DNA from 4 places in the Catellatospora sp. NPDC049133 genome. Region 3 is predicted to be linked to each of the others. Evidence: riboswitches for the same ligand, from Rfam matches in the RefSeq annotation. Region 3 holds a riboswitch; each other region holds the start of a gene.
What was found. A riboswitch is a leader RNA that binds a small molecule or an ion and turns the genes downstream of it on or off. The one in region 3 is predicted to bind cobalamin.
Positions count from the first base shown of each region.

Region 1 (4,205 bases), on a different contig from region 3:
CGTGGTGACCAGCGCGTACGGCAGCAGCAGCGTCACCTCGTGCCAGCCGTTGGTGGCCAGCCGCCCGAGCAGCCAGGAGTACACCTCGCGGATGGTGTCCACGTTGCGCTGCAGCAGGTAGGTCTGGATCGCGGCGAGGAAGCTCGACACGGCGACACCGGCCAGGATCAGCGTCGCCGACGAGCGGTCCCGTCCGCCTGCCACCCCGAGCAGGTAGGTGACCACGACCGCGATGCCCGCCCCGGCGAACGCGGCCAGCGGCAGCACCGCCCCGGCCCGGAAGGCGATCGCCATGGTCGCGCCCAGCCCGGCGCCCGCAGCGACACCGAGCAGGTACGGGTCGGCCAGCGGGTTGCGGAAGACGCCCTGATAGCAACCGCCGGCCAGGGACAGCATCGCGCCGACCAGCAGGCCCAGCACCACCCGGGGGAGCCGGAGCTCGGTGATGATGGCAATCTCGCGCTCGTTCAGCCCCGACGGCAGGTCCACGCCGGGGATCAGGTTGAGCAGCTCCGCCGCGACCGAGCCGGGCGGCAGCGTCACCGGGCCCAGGGCGACCCCGGCGACGAGCGCGACCAGCACGGCTCCGATCCCGGCGGCGAGCCACCCGGGACGCAGCCGTGCCGGTCGCAGAGTCGTCACGTCAGGCCGGGACCTTGTTCGCGGCGTCGACGATCGCGCGGATCAGGTCGACGACGCGGGGACCCCAGCGCGAGGCGATGTCGTCGTCCAGCGCGATGACCTGGCCCTTGCTGACCGAGGTCATGCCCGCCCAGCCCGCACGGGCCTTGACGGTGTCCAGGTTCTGCTGGCAGCACTTGGTGTCGGCCAGGAAGATCAGGTCAGGGTTCGACTTGACCAGCGACTCCGCGGTGAGCTGCGGGTAGCCGCTGCCCTTGGTGTCGGCGGCGTCGGCCACGTTCTTCAGGCCGGCCAGCTCGAACAGCGAGCCGATGAACGTCTTCGAGGTCACCGAGTAAAGCGTCGGGTCCAGCTCGTAGTAGTAGGACAGCGGGGTCGCGCGCTTGGGCAGGTCCTTGACCAGCTTGGCGATGTCGTCCTTCATCCGCTGGCTGAGCGCGGCCGCCTCGGCCTTGTGCCCGGTCAGCTCACCCAGCTCGGCGAGCTGCTTGTACGTGTCGTCCAGCGTCACGGCGGCCGGGGCCACGTAAACCGGGATCTTGAGGGTGGTCAGCTGGGCGACCACGTTGTTGGCGTCGGTGCTGAGCACGACCAGGTCGGGGCTCTTGGCGGCGACGGCCTCGGCGTTGGGCTGGAAGCCCGACAGCTCCGTCTTCGGCGCGTTCGCCGGGAAGTTCGAGTTGTCGTCGACGGCGACGACCTGGCCGCCGGCGCCGATCGCGAAGAGCATCTCGGTCGTGGTGGGCGACAGCGAAATGATCTTCACCGGTTGCGCGGGCAGCGTCACCGAGCCGACGGTCACCGGGTACGCCGCGGCGGCGCTCGACGGGGTAGGGGTCGCCGGGTCGTTGGTGGCGCAGGCCCCGAGCGCGGCGACGAGGCCGGCGGCGGCCAGCGCGCCGAGCGCGCGGCGGGACAGGAAACGGGTACGCACTGATCCTCCTATCGGTCGAGGCAGGTCCTTCGCCGACAGGGCCCGATCAGGTGGGGCAGCCCGGTCCGCGAGACGCCCTTCCTCGAGAGCGTGGTTCGCGACTGCCGCAGGCGACCTGGCTCGCCCACCGAGGTGGGATCACAGTTGCGGGACAGCGCCGGGTTCACACCGGCTTCGCTGCGGGACAGTCAGGCGACACGCTAATACACACCCGTGCCGATGCTCACGACGCGGAGTGGAGGATGTGCGCAGGCTCATCACGCCTGGGTCTTGTGGACCTCTTCGGCCTCGGCGGCGGGCACGTCCTCGGTGGGCTCGGTCTCGCCGGCCAGGGCCGCGCGCAGCCGGTCCTTCTCGGCCTTGCGGCGGTCCACCGCGCCCTCGACCTGGGCGGCCACGTCGTCACGCAGGTTGCGCAGCAGGAAATAGCTCGCCGCCGCCGACACCAGGATGGCGATCATCAGCTTGAGCAGCGTGCTCAGGTTCGGCACGAACCACAGCGCGGCGAAGACGGCCAGGAAGAGCATCAGCCTGGCGAGCGTGTACTTGACAGCAGGACTCACCGGTCCAGGGTAGCCGCCGAACCTGCCCGGCCTCGGTCAGCCCCGCGCGAGGGGCCGGTCAGCCCCGTTCGGCGACCACCAGGCCGAGGTGCCACAGCACCGCGTACACCACCGTGGTGACCAGCGCGCCCAGCCCGCCGGAGACCAGCGGCGGCAATCCCGACGCCACGCCTACCGCGAGCACGCCCAGCACGACGGCCACCAGTCCGGCGGCCGGGGCCACGGCGAGCCGCCCGCGGTGGCCCGCGGCCGCCTTGAACTGCTCCACGAAGATGATCGCCGGGAAGATCACCGCGAGCCAGCCGGTGAGGTCACCGAACTCGCCCATGCCGAGCAGGGCGAACAGACCGTCGAAGGCGATCATGCCGAGCACGCTGATGGCGAACCCGGCCAGCGCGTACGCCACCAGGTCGGTGAGCGAGACGATGCGCCCGGACGCGTCCCGCCGCGGGCCCTTGCGCTGCTCCTCGGCCGGGCTCTGCGGATCGGCCACCCGTCAGGCCCAGACCTGCTGCGGCTCGCTGCGCCGCTCGGCCATGCTGACCGGCGCGCCGTACTCCTTGACGACCTGGTAGCGGGTGTCCCGCTCGACCGGGCTGAAGCCCGCGTCCCAGATCAGGTGGAGCAGGTCGTCGCGGTGCATCGTGTTCGGCGTGCCGTACGAGTCCGCGTCGTGCGTGATCTTGTACTCGACGACCGAGCCGTCCAGGTCGTCGACGCCGAAGTTCAGCGACAGCTGCGCCAGCGACAGGCCGTGCATGACCCAGAAGCACTTGATGTGGTCGAAGTTGTCCAGCATCAGCCGGGACACCGCGAACGTCTTGAGCGACTCGGCCGGGCTCGCCATCGTGGTGCGCGCCTGGATCCGGTTGCGGATCTTGCCGTCCGCGCTGTCGTGGAAGTCGTGCTGGTAGCGCAGCGGGATGAAGACGGTGAAGCCGCCGGTCTCGTCCTGCAGCTCGCGCAGGCGCAGCACGTGGTCGACGCGGTGCCGCGGCTCCTCGATGTGGCCGTAGAGCATCGTCGAGGGGGTGCGCAGGCCCTTGCTGTGCGCCAGGCGGTGGATGCGCGACCAGTCCTCCCAGTGGCAGGCGTGGTCGACGATGTGCTGGCGGACCTCCCAGTCGAAGATCTCGGCGCCACCGCCGGTCAGCGACTCCAGGCCCGCCTCCATCAGCTCGTCGAGGATCGCGTCGGCGGTCAGGCCGGAGATCTTCTCGAACCACTGCACCTCGGTCGCGGTGAACGCCTTCAGCTTGACGTTCGGCAGGGCCTGCTTGAGTTCCTTGAGCACGCGCGGGTAGTAGCGCCACGGCAGCGTCGGGTGCAGACCGTTGACGATGTGCAGCTCGGTGAGCTGCTCGTCCTTCATCTCCAGCGCCTTGGCGACGGCCTGCTCCACCCGCATGGTGTAGGCGTCCTTCTCCCCGGGCTTGCGCTGGAAGGAGCAGTAAGCGCAGCTGGCCGAGCAGACGTTCGTCAGGTTCAGGTGCCGGTTGACGTTGAACATCACCCGGTCGCCGTTCTTCTCCGTCCGGACGTGGTGCGCGAGCCGCCCCAGCCAGGCCAGATCGTCACTCGCGTAGAGAGCCTCGCCGTCTTCGCGGCTGAGCCGCTCCCCGGCGTAGACCTTCTGCTCCAGCTCCCGCTTCAAACCCACGTCCATGGCAGTGAGCCTACGACGTGCCGCCGACGTGCCTGCTGCTGCCCTTGACAGCTGCTGTTCAGCTTGACGCCACCGGGACAGAAGGGTCGACAGCGATCCTGATTTCCGGTAGGAACCTTGTGGGACCAACGGGGAGGACGGGGCCAACGATGTCCAAGCGTCGAAGCGGGCAGGCTCGACGGCAGAGCCAGGTCGCGGTGGGCTCGGCTGTTCTCAGCGCGCTCATCGCCGGTGGCATCGCCATGCCCGCGTCCGCCGACCCGCCGATCGGCTCGAAGATCACCTCGATCCCGGACGCCGGCCTGCGCCCCCAGCCCGACGGGCTGCCGACGCTGCCGTTCGGCTCGCTGAGCATGCCCCGCACCCAGCCGCTGACCGCCCACGCCGCGCTGCTGGCGCA
Region 1 is NZ_JBEZDT010000008.1:246,975-251,179, forward strand. It holds gene AB0B35_RS11865 (iron ABC transporter permease) at 1-642, opposite strand, end outside; gene AB0B35_RS11870 (ABC transporter substrate-binding protein) at 644-1,561, opposite strand; cobalamin riboswitch at 1,664-1,794, opposite strand; gene AB0B35_RS11875 (DUF4229 domain-containing protein) at 1,834-2,139, opposite strand; gene AB0B35_RS11880 (hypothetical protein) at 2,198-2,632, opposite strand; gene mqnE (aminofutalosine synthase MqnE) at 2,636-3,805, opposite strand; gene AB0B35_RS11890 (C40 family peptidase) at 3,955-4,205, shown strand, end outside.
Region 1: it holds a riboswitch for cobalamin, as region 3 does, so the genes downstream of both, AB0B35_RS11870 (ABC transporter substrate-binding protein) here and AB0B35_RS02455 (putative cobaltochelatase) in region 3, are expected to answer to the same signal.

Region 2 (4,205 bases), on a different contig from region 3:
GGCTGATCGCCGCCCCGCCGCACGGACCAGGCGTTCCGCGGCTACCGGCCGCGGAACGTCCGCCGGTACGACGACGGCGAGGTGCGCATGCACCGGCTGAAGTGGTGCCGGAACGTGGCCGGTGAGTCGAAGCCGACCGCGGCGGCGACCTGCTCGACGGGGGAGTCCGAGGTCTCCAGCAGCGGCAGGCTGGCCGCCACGCGCTGGTCGATGAGCCAGCGGATCGGGCTGGTGCCGGTGTGCCGGGCGAAGTGGCGCAGGAAGCTGCGCGGGGACATGCGCGCGTGCGCGGCCAGCAGGTTCACCGTGAGCGGCTCGGTCAGGTGGTCCAGTGCCCAGGCCATTGCGCGGGCCACGCCGTCGTCGTCGATGACGTCGCGCACGGGCAATTCGATGAACTGCGCCTGGCCGCCGTCGCGGTGCGGCGGCAGCACCAGCCGCCGGGCGACCGTGTTGGCGATCTGCGCGCCGTGGTCGCGGCGCACCAGGTGCAGGCACAGATCCAGCCCGGCCGCGCTGCCCGCGCTGGTGATCACCTGGCCGGCGTCGACGTAGAGCACGTCGGGGGTCACCTCGACCAGCGGATGGCGCTCGCGCAGCAGTGGGGCGTACTTCCAGTGCGTGGTGGCCGCCCGGCCGTCCAGCAGGCCCGCCGCGGCCAGCGCGAACGCGCCGGAGCAGATGGAGACCATCCGAGCGCCCCGGTCGGCGGCCGTGCGCAGGGCCTCGACCAGCGCGGGGGAGACCTCGCCGCGGACGTCGGCAACCCCCGGAACGATCACGGTGTCGGCGGCGGCCAGCACGGCCAGGCCGTGCCGGGCGGTGATCGAGAAGCCGCCGACGGCCGGCATCGGCTCCGGCGTCTCGGCGCAGACGTCGAGGTCGTACCAGGCGACGTCGAGCTCGGGGCGGGGCAGGCCGAACACCTCCACCACGCAGCCCAGCTCGAAGGGCGCCATCCCGGCGTAGGCCAGCACCGCGATCCGGTGCCGGGCGCGGGTCTCCAGTGTCACCGGCGTACCCATGGCGAGATCTTAGCGGACAGCGGCGTTCTCGCCACTTCTGGTGGCCCGGCCGGCTCGACAGGGTGGAACCAGTGACCGACCAGAAGGAGCCGACCATGCCCGCCGTTGTCACCACCTCCGCAGTGCTCAGCACGCCCCCGGCCGCCGCCGGCGTCGCCGCCGCGCACTTCGCCGCCCGCCTGTCGTTCGAGGCCGACGTGTCCGACGTGTCCGCCGACCTGGCGTCCGGCGCACCCGGCTTCGTGCTCGTCGACTCCCGCTCGCTGGAGGCGTGGGAGCAGGGGCACCTGCCCGGCGCGGTGCACCTGCCCACCGCCGAGATCGCGGCACGGGCGGCCGAGGTCGTGCCGGCCGGCAGCGTCGTGGTCACCTACTGCTGGGGGCCTGGCTGCAACGGTGCGACCCGGGCCGCACTGGCCTTCGCCCGTCTGGGCTACCAGGTCAAGGAGATGCTCGGCGGGTACGAGTACTGGGTGCGCGAGGGCTTCGACACGCAGACCTTCCTCGGGCTGCGCAAGAACGACGTGGACCCGCTGACGGCCCCCGCGAGCGGCGCGGCCTGCGCCTGCTGACCGCCCGCATCGACGCCGGTGAGGGCGGGCCATCGACGACACGCCGAGCCTATATGGGGCCGCTGTTGTCTGCGTGCCACTAGATGTAGTGTGAGGGCATCGCTGGTCCACCCCTCCGGCCCCCTCGGGGCCGGGTTTCGGGGTGCGCGCGAGCCGCCGCAGGGCGGTCCGCGCTGAGGGAATCCGGTGCGATTCCGGAGCTGCCCCGCAGCGGTGAGTGGGAACGAAGCCGTCCCGCCCTCCTCCCGCGAAGAGGGGAGCGGACAGCACTGGGCCGGTCCGGCCTGGGAAGCGACGGCGTAGGGGGTCTACGGCAGCATGGTGTCCGCACCGCGCCGCCCGGCCGCGCCCACGAGCCCGAAGACCTGCCGGCGTGCGTGCCGCGGACGGTTCCGCGACGCGCCCGCGACCCACTGTGCCGACTGCGCCGTTGCGCGGCAGGGCCAGGGGCCGCGACACCGGACCGCGCGGGATGGTCCTCGGTGGACGGCGTAGGCCCGGACCAGCCGGGTCGGTGCCGTTCGCGTGCCCTCCCGCGCTTGAACGAGGGGGAGCGCACACTTTGACCAGCACCACCTTCCGCAACACCGCCGACTCCGGCACCGCCGACGCCGCGCCGCTCACCGCGTCGCTCGCGACACTGCTCGCCGAGGCGGCGCAAGGGCTGCCCGATGTGGACCACACGGCCGTGCTGACCCCGGTAGCGGCCGGCGTCTGGCCCGGCGCGACCGAGGCCGATCTGCGCTTGCGGGCCGTCGAGACGGCCGCCGCCCTGGTGGCCCAGGAGCCGTCGTACAGCCGGCTCGCGGCGCGGCTGCTCACCGTGCACATCACCGCGGAGGCGGCCACCCAGGGCGTCACCGACTTCCCTAGTTCCGTGCGCGCCGCGCACGCGGCCGGGCTGCTCGCCGACGACCTGGCCGCGTTCGTCGCGACCCACGCGGACGAGCTGGGGGAACTCGTGGACCCGGCCGCCGACGACCGCTTCGAGTACTTCGGGCTGCGCACCGTCTACGACCGCTACCTGCTGCGGCACCCGGTGACCCGCAAGGTGCTGGAGACACCCCAGCAGTTCCTGCTCCGGGTCGCCTGCGGCCTGATGGGCGAGGTCGGCGACGCGGGCAGTGCCGGGCGGCGGCTGCCGGGCAGTGTCACCGAGGTCGGGCGGCTGTACGCCATCCTCAGCCGGCTGGCGTACCTGCCCAGCTCGCCGACGCTGTTCAACGCCGGCGCCCGCCGACCGCAGCTGAGCAGCTGCTTCCTGCTCGACTCGCCGCGCGACGAGCTGGAGTCGATCTACGAGCGCTACGGCCAGATCGCGCGGCTGTCCAAGTACGCCGGGGGCATCGGGGTGGCGTGGAGCCGGATCCGGTCCCGGGGCTCGCTGATCCGCGGCACGAACGGGCTGTCCAACGGCATCGTGCCGTGGCTGCGCACGCTGGACTCCAGCGTCGCCGCCGTCAACCAGGGCGGCCGGCGCAAGGGCGCGGCCTGCGTCTACCTGGAGACCTGGCACGCCGACCTGGACGAATTCCTGCAGCTGCGCGACTCGACCGGCGAGGAGAGCCGGCGCACCCACAACCTGCACCTGGCCAACTGGGTGCCGGACGAGTTCATGCGCCGGGTCGAGGCCGACGCGAGCTGGTCGCTGTTCGATCCGAAGGACGTGCCGGAGCTGGTCGACCTGTGGGGCGAGGAGTTCGACACGGCCTACCGGGCCGCCGAGTCCGCCGGGCGCGCGGTGCGCACGGTCCAGGCCCGGGAGCTGTACGGCCGCATGATGCGCACCCTGGCGCAGACCGGCAACGGCTGGATGACGTTCAAGGACGCCGCCAACCGCGCCTGCAACCAGACCGCGGTCGCCGGCAACACGGTGCACCTGTCCAACCTGTGCACCGAGATCCTGGAGGTGACCAGCGACGGCGAGACGGCGGTGTGCAACCTCGGCTCGATCAACCTGGCCGCGCACCTCGGCGACGACGGCGTCGACTGGGACACGCTGCGCGACACGGTGCGCACCGCCGTACGCGTGCTCGACCGCACCATCGACCTGTCCTACTACCCGACGGGCGAGGCGGCCGGGGCCAACAACCGGTGGCGGCCGATCGGCCTGGGCGTGATGGGCCTGGCCGACGTCTTCTTCACGTTACGCCTGGACTTCGACTCGCCCGAGGCGCTGGCGCTGTCCACCCGCATCGCCGAGGAGATCGCGCTCGCGGCGTACGACACCAGTGCCGACCTGGCCGCCGAGCTGGGCACGCACCCGTCGTACGCGGACACCCGCGCCGCCCGCGGCGTCCTGCACCCCGACCACTACCCGGACGCGACCCGCACCCGCCCCTGGGCCTGGGACGAGCTGGCCGCCAAGGTCGCCCGCACCGGCCTGCGCAACTCGCTGCTCATCGCGATCGCGCCCACGGCCACCATCGCCTCGATCGCCGGCTGCGCCGAGTGCATCGAGCCGCCGGTCGCCAACGTCTTCAAGCGCGAGACCCTGTCCGGCGAGTTCCTCCAGGTCAACCGCTACCTCGTCGACGAACTCAAGGCCCGCGGCCTGTGGACCGCCGCCCTGCGCGAACACATCCTCGCCGCCGAAGGCTCCATCGCC
Region 2 is NZ_JBEZDT010000030.1:87,111-91,315, reverse strand. It holds gene ftrA (transcriptional regulator FtrA) at 42-1,025, opposite strand; gene AB0B35_RS29890 (rhodanese-like domain-containing protein) at 1,121-1,597, shown strand; cobalamin riboswitch at 1,774-1,964, shown strand; gene AB0B35_RS29885 (ribonucleoside-diphosphate reductase subunit alpha) at 2,262-4,205, shown strand, end outside.
Region 2: it holds a riboswitch for cobalamin, as region 3 does, so the genes downstream of both, AB0B35_RS29885 (ribonucleoside-diphosphate reductase subunit alpha) here and AB0B35_RS02455 (putative cobaltochelatase) in region 3, are expected to answer to the same signal.

Region 3 (4,205 bases):
GAAGTTGCGGTTGATGTCGGTGCCGACCGCCGAGCTGCCCGAGTTCGGCTGGCGGTTCTTGCGCCAGGAGCGGTAGGAGCCGGTGGCGATGTCGTACTCGCCGCCGTCGGGGTTGAGGTCCGGCACGATCCAGATCTCGCGCGAGTCGACCACGGCCTTGACCCGGCTGTCGGTGGCGTACGCGTCGGTGAACAGGTTGGCCAGGTAGAGCGCCATCTCGACGGTGAGGTGCTCGCGGGCGTGCAGGTGCGCGTTGAACAGGATCTCGGGCTCGTTCTCGTCGGTGGCGACGTTGTCGGAGATCTTCAGCGCGACGATCTGGCGGCCCTCGTACGAGGTGCCGATGACGGACTTGCGGACCAGCGTCGGGTGGTCGGCGACGATCTGGTTGATCTCGGTGTTCATCTCGGCGTAGTTGTGGAAGCCGCCGTCGGCCGACGGGAAGTCGAGCGGGACCGCGTTCGGCCCGGTGACCCGCGAGGACGGCGGGGGCAGCAGCTCCAGGCCGAAGCCCAGGCGGCGGATGCGGTCGGCCTCGGTCGTGTTCGCGGTGATGTAGATCTTGCCGTGCTCGATCAGGTCGATCGCCGCTCCGGTGCGGGCGACCGCGTCGCGGTCGGCGAAGGTCTGCGGGCCGGTGACCAGGTACTGCTGGGAGCCGGCGAGGGTGAAGTCGTCGGCGGGCGCGCCACCGGCCGGGCCGGGCACGGTGAGGGCCACGCCGGTGACCAGGGTGGTGAGGACGAGCGCGAGTCTGCGCACGGGTTACCTCCGAGGGGGTCGGTGGAGGCGGGTCGGGAGCAGGCCCGGCTCCGCTGGTCGCGGAGCCGGGCCCGGGGATGGTGCGACGGACTCAGAGGGTGAGCGTCCAGGAGTTGATGTAGCCGGTGTCGATCGAGGCGGCGTCGCGGGCGCGCAGGCGCCAGGTGCCGTTCTTGACCTCGGAGGACAGGTTCACCGTGTAGATGGTGTCGATGTTGTCGGTGCTGCCGCCCGACCGGTTGTGCAGGTTGTACACCGAGCCGTCCGGTGCGACGAGGTCCACGATCAGGTCACCCTTGTACGTGTGCACGATGTGCACCTCTACCTTGGACGACGAACCGGCGTTGCCCGTGCAGCCGGAGATCGTGATGTTGCTGTACACCCCGGTGCTGTTGTTGTCCGGGATGCTCACGTCGGTGCCGTTGGTGGCCGCGGCGCAGCTGCCGACCGGGTTGACCGTCCAGGTGAACGAGGCCGTGCCGGTCTTGCTCGCGCTGTCGGTCGCGGTGACGGTCACGGTGTAGGTGCCCGCGGTGGTCGGCGTGCCGGTGATCTGGCCGGTCGAGGCGCTGATCGAGGTGCCGGCCGGCAGGCCGCTGGCCGACCAGCTGTACGGCGCGGTGCCGCCCGAGGCGGTGCTGTTCAGGGTGACGGCGGTGCCGACGACGGTCGACTGGTTGCCGGGGCCGGTGACGGAGACGCCGCCCGGGGCCCCGCCGAGGGAGACCGCCGCGTTGTAGATGTCGGTCGCGAAGTAGCGGACCTCGGTGTACACGCCCGGGTTCTGCGGGCGGGCGCAGCCGATGCCCCAGCTCACGATGCCGACCTGGATCCACTCGTTGGAGGCGTTCTTCTTGACCATCGGGCCGCCGGAGTCGCCCTGGCACGTGTCGACGCCGCCGGAGCTCCAGTTGCCCGCGCAGATCTCCTCGTTGAAGACCAGGCCGGAGTAGTCGCCGCCGGCGCTCTGGCACTGCGTGTCGGTGATGAACGGGACCTGCGCCTTGAGCAGGTAACGCTGCTGGCCGCCGCCCTCGGTGGCCGCGCCCCAGCCCATCACGTCGAAGTTGCCGCTGTGCAGCGACGTGTCCGTGGCGATCTTCAGCAGCGGGGCCGTGGTGATCGGGCTGGACAGGCGGATCAGCGCCCAGTCCTTGCCGGTGCCGTTGTAGCCCGGGGCGCGGTACACGTAGTTCGAGGTGCGGGTGGTGCGGGTCGGGTCCTGCAGGTCGACGACGCCCCAGGTGGCCGTGATCGAGGTGTTGTTGCCGGTCGCGCCGACGCAGTGGGCGGCGGTCAGCACCAGGCTCTGGGTGTACATCGCGCCGCCGCAGCCCATGGACAGGCGCACCATCCACGGGAACTCGCCCTGCGCGGCCCGGGTCCCGCCGACGACCTGAGGCGTGATCGTGCCGTCCGGGCTCGGCGCGGCCTGCGCCGGGACGGCGGCCGAGCCCAGGGCGAGCATGGCGCCGGCCAGCGCGATGGCGCCGGCGCGCAGCGCCGTTCGTAGTGAATTCCGCACAGGATCCTCCCAAGGTCCACCCGGCGCCGAGCGCTTCTGGCGCCGGATCGCCGGAGAGTTTCCCTGGAAGCTAGCGGAAGACAACGATACATAGCAATATCGAAGTTAATTGTTACGTGCTGATGTCGGGCCCGCCGGGGCGTGACACATGCCTCCGTACGGGCGACCCGCTTTGACGCGGCGCACCGCGTCCGTCACGATGGCCGGTGAGCGGCAGTGGAGGAACCCGGTGCGAGTCCGGGGCGGTCCCGCCACTGTCACCGGGGAGCGACCCCTCCCGAGCGGCTCCGTCTCACGACGCGCGCCGTTTCGGCACCAGGCCACGGCCGTTGACACGGTTGGAAGGCCGAGGGGAAGCGTCGATCCGGGAGCCAGGACACTCCGGCCGCTCACGACGCCGCACGGCGTCACTTCACCGGATTTCGCGGGCGAGGAAACCCGCGGAGAGGACTCGCGCATGGGCTCGTGCCTGAGCGGGCTTTGACCCCGCTGTACCCGTTCTCCGCCGTCGTCGGCCTCGCCGACCTCAGGCTCGCCCTACTGCTCAACGCCGTCTCGCCCGCCATCGGCGGGGTGCTGGTGCGCGGCGAGAAGGGCACCGCCAAGTCCACCGTGGTCCGTTCCCTGGCCGGGCTGCTGCCGCAGGTCGAGGTCGTCGCCGGATGCCGGTTCGGCTGCGACCCGGCGTCGCCGTACGGCGCGTGCCCGGACGGGCCGCACAGCGCCGGTAAGACCGCCGGTCAGGGGGTCATTGTCCGGCGCGCCAGGCTGATCGAGCTGCCCGTCGGGGCGACCGAGGACCGGCTGGTCGGCGCGCTGGACCTGGAACGGGCGCTGACCGCCGGGCAGGCCGCGTACTCGCCGGGCCTGCTGGCCGGGGCGCACCGCGGCGTGCTCTACGTCGACGAGGTGAACCTGCTCCACGACCACCTGGTGGATCTGCTGCTCGACGCCGCCGCGATGGGCGAGGCGTACGTGGAGCGCGACGGCGTCTCGGTGCGCCACGCCGCCCGGTTCCTGCTGGTGGGGACCATGAACCCGGAGGAGGGCGAGCTGCGCCCGCAGCTGCTCGACCGGTTCGGGCTGGCGGTGCAGGTGCGCGCCCCGCGTGAGCCGAAGGAGCGGGTCGAGGTGGTGCGGCGGAGGCTGGCGTACGAGGCCGACCCGGCCGGGTTCGCGGCGCGGTGGGCCGAGGCGGACGCCGAGCTGGCCGAGCGCATCGACACCGCCCGGCGGCGGCTGCCCACGGTGGAACTGCCTGACGCGGAGTTGACCCGCATCGCCCACGTGTGCGCCGCGTTCGAGGTGGACGGGCTGCGGGCCGACCTGGTGGTGGCCCGCGCCGCGCTGGCCCTGGCCGCCTGGCACGGCCGCGGCCGGGTCACCGAGCAGGACGTGCGGGACGCGGCCCGGCTGGCGCTGCCGCACCGCCGCCGGCGCGACCCGTTCGACGCCCCGGACCTCGACGAGCAGGCCCTGGAGGACGCGTTGAACAGCGCACCCCCGCCGGCTGAACCCGACGGCTCCCACGACGGCCCAGGTGCTCCCGGCGACCAGGACCGTGCGGCGGGCGGCGAGGGCGCCCCGAAGGCCGATCTCGACGGTGACGCCGACCTGGACGGTGACGGGCCGGACGGCTCCGGTCCGGACGACGGGCCCGACGGTGGCCCGGACGACGACGGTCCGGACGGCGGTCCGCGGCCGGGCGGGCCCCGCGGTGCGGCCCCGGACGAGGGCGGCACGCCGCCGCGGCCGGTGCCGCAGGGGGACACCCGGCAGCGGGACGGGGCCGACGAGGGGCGTTACGCGTCGGCGGGGCAGCAGCACGCCGAGGCGGCGACGCCACGGCGGGCGCGGCTGTTCGCGGTGCAGGGAGTGGGGGAGGGTGCGGCGGGGCGGCGCTCACCCGCGTACACCC
Region 3 is NZ_JBEZDT010000002.1:35,825-40,029, reverse strand. It holds gene AB0B35_RS02465 (M14 family zinc carboxypeptidase) at 1-708, opposite strand, end outside; gene AB0B35_RS02460 (trypsin-like serine protease) at 854-2,287, opposite strand; cobalamin riboswitch at 2,507-2,669, shown strand; gene AB0B35_RS02455 (putative cobaltochelatase) at 2,753-4,205, shown strand, end outside.

Region 4 (4,205 bases), on a different contig from region 3:
AGGCCGAGTCGATCAAGGCCATCTGCGAGAAGTACCAGGCCAACACGGACCCGGAGTTCCGCACCCGGGCTCTGATCATCAAGGAGCAGCGGTCCGAGCTGGTCAAGCACCACCTGTGGGTGCTGTGGACCGACTACTTCAAGGCCCCGCACTTCGAGAAGTACCCGAACCTGAACCAGCTGTTCAACGAGGCCACCAAGCTGTCCGGCGCCGCCGGCACCAAGGGTCAGGCCGACCCGGCCGTGGCCGAGCAACTGCTGGGCAAGATCGAGGAGATCTCCAAGATCTTCTGGGAGACCAAGCAGGCCTGAGCGGCGACGGGGCACCCCGCGACCGCCCGAGCGAGGTGCCCCCTGCCGGAACTCAGCTCCGCCTACGATGCAGCGATGGTCCCGACGCCGTCCACACATGCCGTCAGCCAGTACGCGACGACGACCGGCAACCTCACCGCTCGGATCGCGCTGCATGCCTACGGCACGAACCCGCAGAGTTGGTTCTCCTGGCTCGGCGAACGGCTCCCGCTGGTCGGCGACGTGCTCGAAGTCGGCGCCGGCACCGGCGAACTGTGGACCCACGTCGACCACGTCGCGAGAGGGGCCCGGCTGACGCTGACGGACTTCTCCGCCGCCATGTGCGAGCAGCTGCGCACCGTCCCAAAGGCGCACGTGCAGCAGTGCGACGCGACGCACCTGCCGTTCGGCGATGCGACCTTCGACACCGTGATCGCCAACCACATGCTGTACCACCTGGACGACCCGGCTGCCGCGCTGCGCGAGTTCGCCCGGGTGCTGCGTCCGGGCGGTCGGCTCGCGGTCGCCGTGAACGGCCGCGACCACCTCGAAGAACTCAACGCCGTCGGACCCGCGATCGGTCGTCCCGATCTCACCCTGCACGCCACCCAGAACGACTTCACCGCCGAGACCGGTCCCGGCTACATGGCGCGCCTCTTCGCCGACGTCTCGGTCCAGCGCTACCACGGCGACCTCGAAGTCCCCAACCCCGACCCGGTCCTCACCTATCTCGCCAGCCTGTCGTCCGAACCGCTCACGCCGGAGCAGTTCGCCGCGGCCCGTAACCACGTCCAGGCCCGGATCGATGCCGGCGGCAGCTTCCGCGTACGCAAGCACACCGTGCTCATCACAGCCTCAGCAGGGACGACGCAATCCGCCGACCATGTCTAGGCTGCGGCGGTGACTGGTGCCGCGGAAGAGACTCCGGTCCCGGCCGACGCCTCGGCGCACCGGAACTCCGCCCTTCAGGTGATGCCGGAGGTCGATCCGTTGTGGCCGCGGCCGGGCGACCCTCTCGGCACGACGTCACACCCATGCCCAGGCGGGACCCAGGGTGGGCAACCGTGCTGCGGATCGGGGCCGTCGTGCTGGTGCTGCTGGTCGGCGGCACGTGGCAGGTGGTGGCTCGGTTCTACGAGCTGGCACCCGGCGGTCTCGTCCTCGACGGTCCGCGGCCGGCAGATCGTCGGACCGGAAGCAGTGAGATGGACATGAGTTATGCCTTGGGCCCCGACCTCCGATACCCGGTGCGATTCTCGATGCGTAACCCGAGTGCGCTGCCGGTCACGGTGGAGGGCATCGACGACGGCTCGGATGTCATCACCATCGAGGACGCGCGGATCGAGACCGCCGGCGGCGATCTCCGCCCCTTCCCGGCCGCGATCGGCCCCGGAGCCGAGTTCGTCGTGGTGTTCACGCTGCGGATTCGGACACCTGACGACGAGCCCTGCCGTAAACGCCTGCTCGGGGGAATGGAGCTGCGCTTCTCCGTGCTGGGCGTCTCCCGGCTGCAGCAGTCGAGTCACGACGTGAGCTTCCTGACGCCCGGTCCCGAGTGCGATGACCTCATCCTGTGACCGCCACGCTCAGCGCGGTGTCCACCGGTCCGTGTGGACGGCTTCGTCCAGCGGCCGACGGCGGCGCCAGCCGTGCCGTTCGAGGTCGGGCACGGCTTCGAGATGGGTGACCGGGCCGAGGCAGAGCCAGGCGACCGGGCGGATCCCGGCCGGGATGGCGAGCAGATCCCGCAGGAACTCCTCGCGGTAGAACGACACCCACCCGACGCCCAGCTGCTCCGCCGTGGCCGCCAGCCACAGGTTCTGGATGGCCAGGCAGACCGAGTACAGTCCGGCGTCGGCGATCGCGTGCCGTCCCAGCACCGCGGGAGCCCCGCGGTCGGCGTCATAGGTCACGACGACCGACAGCGTCGACTCCAGCACCCCGTCGATCTTGATCCGGGCGAACCGCTCGGCGGCCTCGGCGTCCAGCGTGGCGGCGAACACCTCACGTTCCCGGTGTACGTGCTGATGAAACGCCTCCCGCACCCGCCGGTCACGCACCACGATGAAGTCCCATGGCTGGGTCAGGCCCACGCTGGGCGCGGCATGCGCCGCATCCAGGACCCGGGCCAGCACCTCGGCCGGGATCGCCGCCCCCGTGAACTGTCCACGCACGTCCCGGCGACGGTGGATGACGTCGTACAACTCGCTGTCCATGGGCAGGCTCCCGCTGCGTTCGGGCTCCGGGCAGGCCGGGGCCGTGGGCGCGAGGCCGGTCTTCGGACTCCCAGATCGACGCCCTCCGCCCGCCTTCCCAGCCGGTCAGGCCAGTGGCTGCGCGTACAGCGCGTGGGCGGCAGCTCCCTGGTCACCGCGGCGGGCCCGTGCCGGATTCTCACCGGCTTCCCGATTCTCCCCGCCCAGCGGCGAGGCACCTCGCAACAGTTCGTGCCACCGGACACGTTACCGCCGACAACCGAGATACTTGACCGATGTACGGTGACGAAACGCTGGTGGGCGGCCGGATGACCGTCGGCATCGTGCGTCGCGGCGGCCACGTCCACCGGCCGATGGGCTCGTGGTCCCCGGCGGTCCACGAGTTTCTCGGCCATCTGGAGTCGGTCGGATTCGCCGGCTCGCCGCGGTTGGTGGGTGTCGAGGACGGTCGCGAGGTTCTGACGTACCTGTCCGGGGACGTCGCGGTGGATCCGCAGTGGCAGCCCGGCCGTGGTGCCCGGCTGCCGGCGTACGCCCGCACGGACCGGGCCCTGACCGAAGCGGCGAAGCTGATCAGGCGGCTGCACCACGCGGCAGCCGGGTTCCGCCCGACGCTCACCGGCTACCGCTTCCATCCCTGTGCGCCCCGCCCGGGGCAGATCGTCTCCCACGGTGACCTCGGCCCGTGGAACACCGTCTACCGGGCGGGAATCCCGGTGGCGTTCATCGACTGGGACGCCGCGCAGCCGGTCGATCCGCTCGACGACCTGGCAGCGGCCGCGTGGAGTTTCGTGCCGCTGTGCCCACCCGGGCAGCTACGCGAAGCGGGCTTCGATCCCCTGCCCGACCTGCCGAGGCGGCTTCGCCAGTTCGCCGACGCGTACGGGCTCGCCGACCGGCAGGCGTTGCTGCCGGCCCTGCAACGGGCCAAACTGCACGAGGTCGAGCGCGTCAAGTACGCGCCGCTCGAACCGGCCGAAGCGGCCGCCTCCCTGGAGTACTACGCCGGTCAGCTGCGGTGGCTCCACGACGTCTCCGCCGACCTGGAATCCCGCCTGTAGAGCCGCGCCTTGCGGCGGCGCCGACCGCGAGCGGAGCATCGCTGATGCCCGGCGACCCTTTGCGGTCGCGGCCGGTTCCGCGGTCCGCGCCTCATCGGACAGGCGTGGCGAGAACGGCGCCAGGCGAGGTCACCGGTCGGCGCGAGGTGTCATGGTGCCCGGGTGCCCCGCGCCGACGTGGCCACGGCGATGACCACCGTCGCGAGCAGCGCGACGAGGACCGACGGCACGGTCGCCAGGCAGGCCAACCGCCAGCTCAGGGAGCGAGTGGCGAACCAGCCGAGCAGCGCTCCGACCGCGAGCGCGCCGAACAGGGCGAGTCCGAGGCCCAGTCGCACCTGGGCCCGCCGCTCGCCTGCCTCGCCCGTCAGTCCGGCCCCCGTGCCGAGCGCCGCTCCCTGTCCTAGGCCTGCCGGCAGCACGGCGACCGTCAGCATGGCCGCGGAACCCGCCAGCGCCGCGGCCACGACGCCGAGCAGCATCAGCACGAGCGCCGATCCGGTCACTGCCGCGGGTGCTCGCCGCCCGAGCAGGTACCCGCCCGCGAATCCCGAAGCCACGGCGGCCAGCTGTGCGACGAGGACGATCGCGAGCCCGGTCGCTGGCAGGCCGAGGGCGTACCGGACGGAGCCGAGCAG
Region 4 is NZ_JBEZDT010000021.1:80,222-84,426, forward strand. It holds gene sodN (superoxide dismutase, Ni) at 1-311, shown strand, start outside; gene AB0B35_RS23685 (class I SAM-dependent methyltransferase) at 387-1,181, shown strand; gene AB0B35_RS23690 (hypothetical protein) at 1,355-1,867, shown strand; gene bluB (5,6-dimethylbenzimidazole synthase) at 1,877-2,506, opposite strand; cobalamin riboswitch at 2,542-2,743, opposite strand; gene AB0B35_RS23700 (phosphotransferase) at 2,782-3,567, shown strand; gene AB0B35_RS23705 (hypothetical protein) at 3,717-4,205, opposite strand, start outside.
Region 4: it holds a riboswitch for cobalamin, as region 3 does, so the genes downstream of both, bluB (5,6-dimethylbenzimidazole synthase) here and AB0B35_RS02455 (putative cobaltochelatase) in region 3, are expected to answer to the same signal.